Regions from separate parts of the Streptomyces ortus genome, predicted to be linked through region 1. Evidence: riboswitches for the same ligand, from Rfam matches in the RefSeq annotation. Region 1 holds a riboswitch; each other region holds the start of a gene.
What was found. A riboswitch is a leader RNA that binds a small molecule or an ion and turns the genes downstream of it on or off. The one in region 1 is predicted to bind cobalamin.
Positions count from the first base shown of each region.

Region 1 (4,737 bases):
CAGCAGGAACCGCGCGGCATGCCGTACGGAGACGCCCTCGCGCTCCACGTACGAGGCACCCATCGCCGCCGCGTCGAGCAGCAGGTCGACCAGGTGGTCGTGGAGGAGGTTGACCTCGTCCACGTACAGGAGTCCGCGGTGGGCGTCGGCCAGCAGGCCGGGCTCGAAGGCCTTCACGCCCTCCGCGAGCGCCCGTTCGATGTCGAGCGCGCCGACCAGGCGGTCCTCGGAGGCGCCGACGGGCAGTTCGACCATCCGCGCGGGACGCGGCACACCCGGGCCCACCTCGTGGGGGCCGTCCGGGCAGGCCGGATCGGGGGCGTGCGGCGCGCAGGAGAAACGGCAGCCGGGGACGACGTCCACCTGCGGCATGAGCGCCGACAGCGCGCGCACGGCCGTGGACTTGGCGGTGCCCTTCTCACCGCGGACGAGCACACCGCCCACCGCGGGGGAGACGGCGTTCAGCAGCAGGGCCAGCCGCAGGTCGTCCTGACCGACCACGGCCGTGAACGGAAACGGGGTACTCACTGGTTGTCGTCCTCCAAATAGCCCATACGGACTTCGACTTCGTGGCCCAGGCGGGCTTCGCGCACGCTCATACGGGCGCCCCCGGTGGGATGAAAGGCAGTCCGGCCGGTGCGCCGGACTCGATGAGCCGCCACAGCGCGTCCGTGTCCGCGTGTTCCTCGATCAGGTCGCCCAGCCGGTCGAGCTGCTCCTCGCGCAGCCCCTCGAACGAGGTGTCGGCGGCCGGTACGAAGCGCCGCCCCGCCGCTGCCGCCACCTCGCGCAGGAAGGCACGCCGGAAGCCGTCCGACTCCAGCGAGCCGTGCCAGTGCGTCCCCCAGACCGCGCCGACCCGGCAGCCGTCCAGGAAGGGCTCACCGCCCGTCACTTGGGCTACTCCGTGATGGATCTCGTACCCCTGGACGGGTTCGCCGAGCGCCTCGCCGACGGGCCGGGTGAGGGTCTTCTCCCGTGCGAACCGCACGCGTACGGGGAGGAGTCCGAGGCCGTCGACGGCGCCGGCCCTCGACTCGACCTCGTCCTCGATGTGTTCGCCGAGGAGCTGGAAGCCGCCGCAGATGCCCAGCACCGGGCGCCCTTCGGCGGCCCTGCGCACCAGGGCGTCCGCGAGGCCGCGCCGCCGCAGCCACTCCAGGGCCCGGACCGTGCCCCGGGTGCCGGGTACGACGACCAGGTCGGCGTCCACCAGTTCCTCGGCGCGGTCCACGAACCGTACGACGACGCCCGGTTCGGCGGCGAGGGCGTCCAGGTCCGTGAAGTTGGACATCAGCGGGACCGCGCAGACGGCGACGCGCAGGATGTCCTCGCCGACGGGGGAGGAGACCTCGGACTCGCGCACCGCCCCCCGCAGGGACACCCTGAGCCCGTCCTCCTCGTCGATGCCGAGCCCGTGCCGGAAGGGCAGAATGCCGTAGGTGTGCCGCCCGGTGAGCCCGCGCAGCATGTCGACGCCGGGTTCGAGCAGCGAGACGTCCCCGCGGAACTTGTTGACGAGGAACCCGGCGACCAGCTCCTGGTCCTCGCGCGACAGCAGCGCCACCGTCCCGAAGAACGAGGCGAAGACCCCGCCGCGGTCGATGTCCCCGACCACGAGCACGGGCAGCCGGGCGTTGCGCGCGATCCCCATGTTCACGATGTCGGTGCGCCGCAGATTGATCTCGGCGGGACTGCCCGCCCCCTCACAGATCACCGCGTCATACGTGCCCCGCAACTCGGCCAGGCAGTCCAGCACGGTGCCGAGCAACGCCTCCTGGCGACCGCCGTGGTAGCCGCGCGCGCTCAGCTCGCCCACGGGCCTGCCCATCAGGACGACCTGGCTGCTGCGGTCGCCACCCGGCTTGAGCAGGACGGGGTTCATGAGCACGGAGGGCTCCACGCGGGCGGCCTGCGCCTGCATGGCCTGCGCGCGCCCGATCTCGGCGCCCTCGCGTGTGACGAACGAGTTCAAGGACATGTTCTGGGCCTTGAAGGGCGCCACCTTCACACCCCGGCGCACCAGCCACCGGCAGATCCCGGCGGTCACGACGCTCTTGCCCGCGTCGGAGGTCGTCCCGGCGACGAGCAGCCCGCCGCCCGTTCTCCCGCCCGTTCCCGCGTTCATGCCGTACGCCCCTTCGCCTTCGACAGCACTGACGTGGCGAGCAGCCGCCCGGCGGCACTCGCGCCCATCGCGAGCAGGCTCACGCGGCGCGAGAGCCGCACGGCCCGCTCGATGTCCCCGACCCGCACGGCCCGCCCCGGACCATTGAGCACGGGCCGGTGCTCCACCCGTCCCGCGTACGAGAGCGTCCCGCCGAGCCGTACCCCGAGCGCGCCCGCGAACGAGGCCTCCACGGGCCCGGCGTTGGGACTCGGATGCCTGGCGGCGTCGGCGCGCCAGGCGGTGGCGGCCCCGCGTGGATCACCCCCCGCGACGGCGGCGAGGGCGGCGGTCAGCCGGGCGCCGGGCCACCCCACCACGTCGTCGAGCCGTGCGGAGGCCCACCCGTACCGCCGGTGTCGGGCCGACTTGTGCCCCACCATGGCGTCCAGCGTGTTGACGGCCCGGAACCCCACCAGCCCGGGCACGCCCGCGACCGCGCCCCACACCAGGGCGCCCACCACGGCGTCGGAGGTGTTCTCGGCGACCGACTCGACCACCGCGCGGGCGATCCCGTCGGCGTCCAGCGCCTGCGGGTCGCGCCCGCACAGATGCGGCAGCCGCTCCCGGGCCACCTCGATGTCCCCGGCGGCCAGCGCCCCGCCGACGGCCCGCGCCTCACGGCCGAGCGAGGTCCCGCCGACGACGGCCCAGGTGGTGGCCGCGGTCAGAACGGCGGAGGCGACGGGGGAGGAGCGCAGGGAACGCTCGGCGGCCACGGCGAGGCAGACGGCGCCGCCCGCGCACACGGCGGTGTGCAGTGCGCCCCAGCCCCGGTGGTCGTGCCACAGGGCCCGCTCGACGGCTCCCGCGGCCCGCCCGAACGCGGCGACCGGATGCCCCCGGCGTGGATCGCCGAGCAGCAGGTCGGCGAGGAGGCCGGCGGCGGCGCCGGACGCGAAGACGCGATCGGCACGCATCGGTTCAGCCCGCCGTCGCGTGCGGCGGAACTGCCCTGCCGGGCACCCTCGTACCGGGCCCGGGCACACTGGTCCACAACAGACGGCCGCGCATGGCGATATGTCCTCACTCAGGGTGTCCACGCCCTGGTTCGACGAGACCGACGGCGAGAGTTCCTGGCTCCCGGGGGGATCGATTCCCCGGTGACAGTGGCGGGACCGCGCCGGATTCGCACCGGCTTCCTCTTCTGCCGACGTACATGGCCCCGGCAGTCCACCACGGTCCGAGAACAACCGTCAACTTGCCGTTGACCTGCGGCGGGAGAGTGTGCTGAGCCCCACACACGGACACGAGCAGGCCCCGCCGACCAGGTGGTCGACGGGGCGGTCCCGTTCGGAACGGACGTGCTGCGAGGGTCAGGCGACGATCAGATAGATCCCGTACGCCACGGCCGCCGCGCAGGCGGCGAAGCAGGCGTACGCGCCGGTGACCGCGAGGGGAGCGGAACCCCCCTCCGCGGCGGCCGACTCGCGCTTGGTGAGGCCGACGATGCCGAGGGTGAAGAGGCCCACGAGGGCGACGGTGGCGATGAGGCTGACTCCGAACACGGAGCCGAGGGCTGCCCAGTCGATCTTCATGAGGTTCGTTCCTTACACCGTGGCCGGACGGACGGGCTCGACGTCCGGGCCCGGGATGGTGGTCTTGAGGTCGTCGGCCGCGGCGACCGGACCGGCGGGAGGCGGGGTGACGGCGGCGATCGCGGTGGTCACGACGCCCGCGGGCTCGTGGTCGTCGTTGACGTTGTCGACGGTGACGGGCTGGCGGCGGGAGAGCGTCCAGATGACCGCGGAGCCCGCGATCAGCAGCGCGCCGGTGAGGACGATGCCCCAGGTGCCCTGCTTGGTCAGGAACTCGGCGCCCGCGCCGACCAGACCGGCGGCGGGGAGCGTGAGGCCCCAGGCGACGAACATGCGGGTCGCGGTCGACCAGCGGACGACACCGCCCTTGCGGCCCAGGCCCGAACCCATCACGGCGCCGGAGCAGGACTGGGTCGTCGAGAGGGAGAAGCCGAGGTGCGAGGAGGCCAGGATGACCGTCGCGGCGCTGGTCTGGGCGGCGAAGCCCTGCGGCGGCGCGAGGTCGGTGAGGCCCTTGCCCATGGTGCGGATGATGCGCCAGCCGCCCAGGTAGGTGCCGAGCGCGATGGCTATACCGGCCGAGACGATGACCCACAGGGGAGGGTTCGAGCCGGGCGCGAGCACCCCGCCGGTGACCAGGGCCAGGGTGATGATGCCCATGGTCTTCTGCGCGTCGTTCGTGCCGTGGGCCAGCGAGACCAGGCCCGCGGAGGTGATCTGACCCGCGCGGTAGCCCTTGGAGGTCGCCTTCTCACCGGCTCCGCGGCTGATCCGGTAGGTCAGCCGGGTGGCGAGCATCGCGGCGAGTCCGGCCACCACGGGTGCGGCGATCGCCGGCAGGAGGACCTTGGTGATCACGGTCGAGCCGTTCACCGAGGACCAGCCCGCCGACATCACCGCGGCGCCGATGAGGCCGCCGAAGAGCGCGTGGGACGAACTGGAGGGCAGACCCAGGAGCCAGGTCAGCAGATTCCACAGAATGGCGCCGACGAGCGCCGCGAAGATCACTTCTGTGCGGATGCCCTCTTCGTT
Region 1 is NZ_JAIFZO010000002.1:1,022,860-1,027,596, reverse strand. Features, by position in the region: gene K3769_RS07790 (putative cobaltochelatase) at 1-528, opposite strand, end outside; gene K3769_RS07785 (cobyric acid synthase) at 596-2,128, opposite strand; gene K3769_RS07780 (cobalamin biosynthesis protein) at 2,125-3,087, opposite strand; cobalamin riboswitch at 3,219-3,360, opposite strand; gene K3769_RS07775 (hypothetical protein) at 3,484-3,705, opposite strand; gene K3769_RS07770 (inorganic phosphate transporter) at 3,718-4,737, opposite strand, start outside.

Region 2 (4,737 bases), 810 kb from region 1:
AGCACGCGCAGGCCGGTGGCGTCGGGGCGCTCGACGCGCGCCTCGACGCGGGTCAGGCCCCGGCGGGCCGGGGTGGCGGTGACGGGGTCGCCTGTTCGGGCGTCGGTGATACGCAGCACGGGCCGAGCGTAGGCGTGCGAGGGGCCGCGCGCAGGGATGCCGACATCATTCCGGACACGTGTGTGCGGATTCCCGGGGTGCGGGGCGGCTCATGGTGCCCAGGAAACGCACGTGCGGACGGCCGCCGGAGCCGTCGCGGGTGATGGCGGTCCGTACGCCGTACACCTCGGCGACGAGGTCCTCGGTGAGCACGTCGCCCGGTGTGCCGGCGGCCACCACGCGGCCCTCGCGCAGGACGACGAGCCGGTCGCAGTACATCGCCGCGAGGTTGAGGTCGTGCAGCGCGACGACGCTGGTGAGGGGCAGTGAGGTGACGAGGTTCAGCAGGTCGAGCTGGTGCTGGATGTCGAGGTGGTTGGTCGGTTCGTCCAGGAGGAGTTCGCGGGGTTCCTGGGCGAGCGCGCGGGCGATCTGGACGCGTTGGCGTTCGCCGCCGGAGAGGGTGTGCCAGGACTGGTGGGCCCGGTCGGCGAGCCCGGTGCGGGCCAGCGCGTCCCGTACGGCCTCCTCGTCGGCCGGTGACGGGGGTGTCCAGGCGCGGCGGTGCGGGGTGCGGCCGAGGCGTACGACGTCCAGGACGTTCAGCTCGACCTGGGTGTCGGCCTGTTGTTCGACCACGGCGATACGGCGGGCGATGTCGCGGCGGCCCAGTTCGCCGAGCGGGCTGCCGTCGAGGGTGACCACGCCCGAGGCCGGGGTGAGGACGCCGGAGAGCAGGCGCAGGAGGGTGGACTTGCCGGAACCGTTGGGCCCGAGGAGGCCGACGGTGGTGCCGGGGGCGGGGCTGATGCTGACGCCGTCCAGGATGACGCGTCCGTCGACGGTGCGGGTGACCCGACCGGCCCGGAGTCCGACCTCGGCCGTGGCGGCCGTCTCGACGCGCTCGGTCGTCATCGTGTCCTCCGCGTCCGGTACAGCACCAGCACGAAGACCGGTACGCCGATGAGTGAGGTGACCACGCCGACGGGCACTTCCTGGGGGTCGAGGACGGTACGGGCCAGGGTGTCCACCCACACCAGGAACACCGCCCCGGCGAGGGCGGCGACCGGCAGCAGCCGGGCGTGGCCGGAGCCCACCAGCGCACGGGCGGCGTGCGGCAGGACGAGTCCGACGAAGCCGATCGCGCCCGCCGAGCTGACGAGCGCGGCCGTCAGGAGCGCCGTCACGCACAGCAGCACCAGCCGGGTGCGGGCCACCGACACCCCGAGGGTCGCGGCGGAGTCCTGGCCGAAGGCGAACGCGTCCAGCGTGCGCGCGTACGCCAGGCACACCACGAGCGCGACCGCCAGGACCGCGAGGCAGACCCAGACGTCCGTCCAGCCGACCCCGCCGAGCGAGCCGAGCAGCCAGAACAGCACACCGCGGGTGGTCTCGGCGTCGGCGGCGGTCAGCACGACGAAGGAGGTCAGCGCGGAGAAGAGCTGCATCGCGGCGACGCCGCTCAGCACCACGCGGTCCGTCGTCCCGCCGAGGGTGTGGCTGAGCAGCAGGACGAGTCCGAACGACAGCAGTGCTCCGAGGAAGGCGCCCGCCGAGACCGACACCAGGCCGCCGCCGGCGCCGAGGACGACCACGACGACCGCGCCGGTCGAGGCGCCCGAGGACACCCCGAGGACGAAGGGGTCCGCGAGCGGATTGCGCAGCAGGGACTGCATCACCGCGCCGCACACGGCGAGCCCGGCTCCGCAGACGGCGGCCAGCAGGGTGCGCGGCAGCCGCAGCTGCCAGACGATCCCCTCCCGGATGGGGCTCAGCCCCGTACTCCCCCAGCCGAGGTGGGAGGCGACCACGGACCAGACGTCGGTGACGCCGATGTCCGCGGGGCCGATGGTGATGGCGAGAGCGACCGAGGCGACGAGCAGGGCCGCGCCTGCCGCGCAGAGCGGGCCCACGCGCGGCCGTATGCCCCGGCGGGTCACCCCGTGAGCCCGAACTCCCGCAGGGCGGCGGCTACTTGTTCGACGCCCTCGACGGTACGGATGGTCGGGTTCATGGCCTGCCCGCTGAGCAGCACGTACCGCTTCTTCTTCACGGCCGTCATGTTTTTGGTGACGGGGTCGGACTCCAGGAACTCGATCTTCTTCCTCGCGGACTCGGCGGTCTGCGACTTGCGGGTCAGGTCGCCGATGACGAGGACGTCGGGGTCGCGGTCGGCGACCGTCTCCCAGTTGATCTGGGGCCATTCCTCATGGGTGTCGTCGAAGACGTTCTGCGCGCCGAACGCCCGCGTGATGATGCCGGGGGCGCCGCAGCAGCCCGCCATGTAGGGCGACTCGGAGTTGGCGAACCAGTACAGGAGGGAGACGTCCGAGGCGTCGATGCCGGCGGTGGCCCTCTTCATGCGCTGCCGGAGCTCGGCGACCAGCTTCTCGCCCCGCTCCTCGACGCCGAACACCTCGGCCAGGTCACGTATCTCGCCGTAGATCGCGTCGATGCCGAGGGCCTTCTCGCGGGCGCCGTCGCCGTCTCCGGTGTTGTCCTTGCCCGCGCAGTCGGAGGGCGAGACGTACGCGGGTACGCCGAGCTTCTCGAACTGCTCGCGGGTGGCGACGCCTCCCTTGCCGAGCGTGGACACGAACGAGGCGGCGACGAAGTCGGGATCGGCGTCCAGCACCCGTTCGAAGGACGGGTTGTTGTCGGCGATCCGCTTGACCTTCGCGTCCGCCTTCTCCAGGCCCTTCATCACCGGATCGGTCCAGGTGGCGGTGCCGGCCATCCGGTCGGCGAGGCCCAGCGAGAACAGGATCTCGGTGGTGCCCTGGTTCAGGGAGACGGCCTTGCGCGGCGGGGACTCCACGCGGACGGTGTGGCCGCAGTTGTCCAGGGTGACGGCCGCCGCGGAGGTCCCGCCGCCGGCCGGCGAGTCGGCGCCGCCGCAGCCGGTCAGCAGGACGATCCCGGAAACGAGCAGGGCGACAGGGCGGGCGGGGCGTGCGATGGGCACGGAAGTTCCTCAGACGTCGAGGGCTCGAACGCGGAGCCCGGTCGTACGGTGCTCCCCCGCCGTCTCGGGACCGCGGAGGCCGCCAGCAGGTCTTCGGACTCGGGTTCACCCGGACGAGGCGCCTTCCCGGACCGTCGATCCGATCCAGTGGCCGATGCCCCGCCCGTCACCCTCACCGCTGCGCGTCAGCTCCGGATTCCCACCGGATTCCCTGACCCACGTACATGGGTTCGACTGGCCTGCGCAAGCTATCACGACGGTTTCCGCGCCTTTGCGGCGCGGGGAGCCGGGCGGCGGGAATCAGCGTGCCCCGCCCGCTGTTGTCCGGCGCGAGAAGCACACTCGTATCCGCAGGAGGTCCATCGTGTACGGCGACCCGGCAACGATCCGCAAGATCCTCACCGAGAGCGGCGACACCTGGGCCGTCGTGGGCCTGTCGTCGAACGAACGGCGTGCCGCGTACGGCGTGGCGGAGGTGCTCCAGCGCTTCGGCAAGCGCGTGGTCCCCGTCCACCCGAAGGCCGAGACGGTCCACGGGGAGAAGGGGTACGCCTCCCTGGCGGACATCCCCTTCGAGGTGGACGTGGTCGACGTGTTCGTCAACAGCGACCTGGCGGGCCCGGTCGCCGACGAGGCCGTGGCCATCGGCGCCAAGGCCGTCTGGTTCCAGCTCGGCGTGCTGGACGAGGCCGCGTACGACCGCACCCGCGCGGCCGGCCTCGACATGGTCATGGACCGCTGCCCGGCGATCGAGATCCCCCGCCTGGGCTGAACCGGCGGGGCGGACGGCTCCGGCCGCGGGCCGGCGGGGTCGGGAAAGTCGGGCCGGAACGGCGGTCGCGTTCAGCTGTCGCGGCGCCCCGGGGTCCCGGGCCCGTACCCGCGCCGGTCCGTCCCCGGCCGTGCGTCGAACGCCGAGCCGGACCAGGTGGGCGGCTGCGTGTTCGGGGCGGGTGTGCGGCGGCGGGACGCGGCCCGGTTCCAGTCGCCGTCCCCGAGGACCAGCATCGGGTCGAACATCACCACCACCCCCGCGAGCGCCAGGAAGAGGACCGGGCCGATGAGCATCGGCAGCAGCAGCGAGTGGGCCGGGTCTCCCGAGTCCGGTGTGCCTACCGCGACGTGCAGATGCACACTGACGGCCGCCATGCCCGTGTAGTGCATCCCGGTCACGGCGACGCCCATGACCAGGCCGGCCGCCAGGCTGGTCAGAAAGCCGCGGATGGCGACCGCCGCCCACAGCGCGGCGGTCGCGGCGACGACGGCGATCAGGACGGAGAGCGCGACGGTACGGACCTCGTAGCGCAGGTCGCCGTTGAGCCGGATGGCGGCCATGCCTATGTAGTGCATGGCCGCGACCCCGAGGCCGGTGAACGTGCCCGCGACGAGCAGGGTCGCCGTGTTCGCGCCGCGACAGCCGACGGCGAGGACGCCGAGACCGACCACCGCGATCGCCACCGCGAGGCTGAGGATCGTCAGGCCGGTGTCGTAGTGGATGCGGCTCTCCTCGACCTGGAATCCGATCATGGCGATGAAGTGCATCGTCCAGATGCCGCAGCCGATCGACGCCGCCCCGAGCGCGAGCCAGCCCGGTCTCCAGGACCGGTCGTCGCGCAGGGACCGGGTGATGCAGCGCAGGCCCAGGGCGGCCCCCAGACAGGCCATGACATAGG
Region 2 is NZ_JAIFZO010000002.1:216,600-221,336, forward strand. Features, by position in the region: gene K3769_RS03800 (hypothetical protein) at 1-119, opposite strand, end outside; gene K3769_RS03805 (ABC transporter ATP-binding protein) at 166-1,014, opposite strand; gene K3769_RS03810 (FecCD family ABC transporter permease) at 1,011-2,039, opposite strand; gene K3769_RS03815 (ABC transporter substrate-binding protein) at 2,036-3,064, opposite strand; cobalamin riboswitch at 3,132-3,318, opposite strand; gene K3769_RS03820 (CoA-binding protein) at 3,429-3,836, shown strand; gene K3769_RS03825 (MHYT domain-containing protein) at 3,908-4,737, opposite strand, start outside.
Region 2: another riboswitch for cobalamin. It lies ahead of K3769_RS03815 (ABC transporter substrate-binding protein); the one in region 1 lies ahead of K3769_RS07780 (cobalamin biosynthesis protein).

Region 3 (4,737 bases), 6.7 Mb from region 1:
GCTTGAGCTGCTGGGCCGCGGCCATCATGGTGTCCTCGTCCGGATCGCCGTACTGGTCGGCGGGGCCGCCGAACTCGCCGATGAGGATGGGGAGTTTCGCGGTGACGAACGCGTTCAGGTAGTCGGTGATCTCCGCCGCGGTGTCGAAGACGCTGTACATGTGGATCGAGAAGATCAGGTTGCCGGTGGTGTCGGCGTCGTGGACGGCCTGGGCATTGGCCCGCATGACGCCCTGCCAGTCCTGGCCCCAGTTGGGCGCGTCCACCATGATGGTGTGCTCGAACCCGGCGGCACGCAGCTTCTTGACGGCGGCGACCGTGGGAGCGGTCCAGCCGGCGGGGTCGGTGTTGCCCCAGGGCTCGTTGCCGATGTTGACGATGACGTAGTTCTCCTGGCCGGTGAGCACGCTCTTCAGGCCGATCCAGTAGTCGGCCGCGTGGTCGAGCGTGCCGGCCGCGGCGTCCTCGCCGTAACCGGTGGTGTCATGCACCTCCAGCACGCAGATCAGCCGGTTCGCCCTGCACTGGGCGATGACGGCGGCCACGTCCTCGGGGCTGTTCCTGCTCCAGCGGTGGCCGTCGGACAGGACGACGCGCACGGAGTTGGCGCCGAGCGCCTTGATGTCGGCCAGCGACTGCGTCTCGCCCGGGTACCAGGTGTGGGCGTGGTTGACGCCGCGCATGACGAAATCGTTGCCGTTGCCTTCGAGCAGGCGGCCGTCGTCGACATGGAGGCCGGTCGCGAGGGCACCCGCGGACGCGCCGGGCGGGTCACCGGGCATCTGGGCATGTGCGGCGGTCGGTACGAGCGCGCCGAGGACGACGAGCCCCAGAAAGGCGGCCAGCCCGGCGAGCAACGCGCTGATGTGGCTCTTTCGTGTCGTGCTTCTTGCTCTTCTCACTGCGACTCCAGGAAGTGAGCGCCAAGAAACTTGGATTACGGGAAAGTGGGAGCGCTCCCATGGAGTCACCTTGCCAGGAACACGTCAAGACTTGGCACAACCTCGGCTTCCTGACGGCTGTAACGGATGTGCCGTGATGGATGACAGGCCGGGGGTCCGTTTCCGCCGGGACCACCGGTGCGCGCCGCGTGACCACTCTCACGCCCCCCGAGGGCCGCCTTGTCACCACCCGGGTACGCGCACTACTGTCACGACGCCTTGGTGCTCGGGAAATCGGTGTGATGCCGGTGCGGCCCTCGCCACTGTGATCGGGAAGTCCGGCTCCGGCCCTCACGGGCAGCCACTGGGTCCTCGGACCCGGGAAGGCGGAGCACGGGCGGTGTTACCCGTAAGCCAGGAGACCGGCCAAGGCACGTCAACCATCCACGAGGTGCTGGAGAGGGTCTGCTGAGCCATGCACATAGCCGAGGGTTTCCTTCCTCCGGCGCACGCGGTCGCCTGGGGCGTCGCGTCGGCGCCGTTCGTCGTCCACGGAGTCCGGTCGCTCACCCGTGAGGTCAGAGAACATCCCGAGAGCACGCTCCTCATCGGCGCGTCGGGGGCCTTCACCTTCGTTCTCTCCGCACTGAAACTGCCGTCGGTGACCGGGAGTTGTTCGCATCCGACCGGCACCGGTCTGGGCGCCATCCTGTTCCGGCCGCCGGTCATGGCGGTCCTGGGCACCATCACCCTGCTCTTCCAGGCCCTGCTGCTCGCGCACGGCGGGCTCACCACACTGGGCGCCAACGTCTTCTCGATGGCGATCGCCGGACCGTGGGCGGGCTACGCGGTGTACCGGCTGCTCCGGCGGTTCGACGTGCCGCTCATGGTCGCGGTGTTCTGCGCCGCGTTCGTCGCCGACCTGTCCACCTACTGCGTCACCAGCGTGCAGCTGGCGCTCGCGTTCCCCGACCCGAGCAGCGGATTCCTGGGCGCGCTCGGCAAGTTCGGCTCGATCTTCGCCGTCACGCAGATCCCGCTCGCGGTGAGCGAGGGACTGCTCACGGTGCTCGTGATGCGGCTGCTGGTGCAGTCGAGCAAGGGCGAACTGACCCGGCTCGGCGTGTTCCTGACCGGCAGGCGGTCCGGGGGCGGGAAGTCCGGGGCCGCCGAAATCGGCGGGACGACCGACACCGGGGACCCGACCGATGCCGACGACACGACCGACACGACCGGGACGGTCAGGACGACCGACACGACCGGGACGGTGACCCGATGAGCCGCGGCGCGAAGATCAACACCCTGCTGCTGCTCCTCGTGGCCGCGCTCGCCGTACTGCCGCTGGTCTTCGGCATGGGCGACCACAAGGAGGAGCCGTTCACGGGCGCCGACGCGGAGGCGGAGACCGCGATCACCGAGATCGAGCCGGACTACGAGCCGTGGTTCTCACCCCTGTACGAGCCGCCGTCCGGTGAGATCGAGTCGGCGCTGTTCGCCCTCCAGGCCGCCCTCGGCGCGGGCGTCCTCGCCTACTACTTCGGCCTGCGCCGGGGCAGGCGCCAGGGTGAACTGCGCGTCCTGGCACAGCGCGAGGACGGCCGGGACCCGACGGCCGGGGCACCCGGCGGTGCCGAGGAGTCCGCGGCCCGGCCGAACCGTCCGGCCGAACGGACCTGAGCGTTCGTGCTGCCGATCGACGCGGCGGCGCACAGCAGTCGCTGGCGCCGCCGCCACCCCGTGGACAAGGCCGTGCTCGGTCTCGGCCTGACCGTCCTGGCGATCTCCCTGCCGCCCTGGCCGGGCGCCGCCCTGGTCCTGGTGACCGCCCTCACCGTGCTGCTGGGTCCGGCGGCGGTACCCGCCCGGCGGCTCTGGCGCGCCTACCGCGTACCGCTGGGCTTCTGCGTGACCGGTGCGCTGCCGCTGCTGCTCCAGGTGGGCGGCCCGGACGGGTTCGTGACCCTGGCGCAGGGTGGTCCGGTACGCGCCGGGGAACTCCTGCTGCGTACCTCGGCGGCCTCCCTCGGCGTGCTCCTGTTCGCGTTCACCACTCCCCTGTCCGACCTGCTGCCACGACTGGTGAACGCCGGGGTGCCCGCGCCGGTCGTCGACGTGGCCCTGGTGACGTACCGGATGAGCTTCCTGCTCCTCGACTCCGTACGCCGGATCAGGGAGGCGCAGGCCGCCCGGCTCGGGCACACCACGCGGGCCGCCGCCTGGCGTTCGCTGGCCGGGCTCGCCGCCACCGCGTTCGTCCGGGCCTTCGACCGGGCGACCCGGCTGCAGGCCGGACTCGCCGGACGCGGTTACGACGGCACCCTGCGCGTCCTGGTGCCGGAGGCCCGGATCTCCGCGCGCTTCACCCTGGCCGGCGTCGCCCTGCTCGCGGCGGTGGTCGCACTCACCTTCGTACTGGAAAGGCCGCTGCGATGAGCGAGCCCGTGCTGGTCGCCCTGCGGGGCGCGTCCTACGCGTACGAGGACGGCCCGACCGTGCTCGGCGGCCTCGACTTCGAGGTGCGCGCGGGACGTGCGCTCGCCCTGCTCGGCCGCAACGGCAGCGGCAAGACGACACTGATGCGGCTGCTCAGCGGCGGACTGCGCCCGCTCACCGGGCAGTTGACCGTGCGGGACCGGCCGGTCCGGTACGACCGCAAGGGCCTGACCCTGCTGCGCACGACCGTGCAACTGGTGGTACAGGACCCGGACGACCAGTTGTTCGCCGCGTCCGTCTTCCAGGACGTGTCGTTCGGGCCGCTGAACCTCGGCCTGCCGGACACCGAGGTACGGGCCCGGGTGGACGAGGCACTCGCCGCGCTGGACATCACGGCCCTGGCCGAACGCCCCACCCACCTCCTCTCCTACGGGCAGCGCAAACGGACCGCGATCGCGGGCGCCGTGGCGATGCGGCCACGGGTGCTGATCCTCGACGAACCGACCGCGGGGCTGGACCCGGACGGCCAGGAGCGGCTGCTCGCGACCCTGGAGGGGCTGCGCGCGAGCGGTACCACCGTGGTGATGGCGACGCACGACGTGGACCTCGCCCTGCGCTGGGCCGACGACGTGGCACTCCTCACCCCGTCCGGCGCCGTCACCGGGCCGGCCGGGGCGACCCTGGCCCGTACGGACCTCCTGGCACAGGCGGGACTGCGGTTGCCCTGGGGGGTCGCGGTGGCCGAACTGCTGCGCGCGCAGGGCCTGTTGACGTCTCCGTCGACCGGCCCGCGCACCGCCGAGGAACTGGCCGCGATGACGTCGCACAACTCCGCTCCCCCGGTGCCGGCCGAAGGCCGACGGTGACCGCCGTCAGTCGGCGGGTGTCACCCTGGTCACCTTGCCGCGGGCGTCGGCCAGCAGATAGCCGCTCCTCTTGTACTCGTCGGTGAGGTAGACCAGCATCTCGGCGCCCCGGTCGAACACGTCGTTCGGTGACCTGACCACGAGGTAGCGGGAGGTGGCGTCGTCGACGTTCAGTTCCTTCTCCGCCTCGGCGAGCAGGGCGGGGAGCCTGTCCCAGTCGAAGCCGTCCATGGTCATCGGCTGGTCCCCACCCGCCAAATGCGCCTTGACCGGGCTCTCCTGGACGCCCCGGCCCACGTAGTAGGTGTACTGCTCGTAACCGGTCCGGCTGCCCTCGACCATGACCTGCGCGGAGACGTAGTCGGGGTAGACCGTCAGGGTGCCGTACCGGTCGCGGCCCGTCTCCTTCTCCAGGGCCTTCAACGCGGAGCGGATGCCGTCCGGCGTCAGCAGGTCGGTGGGGGTCTTCGAGGCCGTCCGCCGAGGCGAAGGGCTCTTGTCGGCCGCTTCCGTCGCGGAGGTGTCGGCCGACGGATTCGCCGTCGTTCCGTTCGTGGA
Region 3 is NZ_JAIFZO010000002.1:7,710,866-7,715,602, reverse strand. Features, by position in the region: gene K3769_RS36745 (cellulase family glycosylhydrolase) at 1-901, opposite strand, end outside; cobalamin riboswitch at 1,144-1,325, shown strand; gene K3769_RS36740 (energy-coupling factor ABC transporter permease) at 1,356-2,159, shown strand; gene K3769_RS36735 (energy-coupling factor ABC transporter substrate-binding protein) at 2,156-2,557, shown strand; gene cbiQ (cobalt ECF transporter T component CbiQ) at 2,564-3,313, shown strand; gene K3769_RS36725 (energy-coupling factor ABC transporter ATP-binding protein) at 3,310-4,179, shown strand; gene K3769_RS36720 (serine/threonine-protein kinase) at 4,186-4,737, opposite strand, start outside.
Region 3: another riboswitch for cobalamin. It lies ahead of K3769_RS36740 (energy-coupling factor ABC transporter permease); the one in region 1 lies ahead of K3769_RS07780 (cobalamin biosynthesis protein).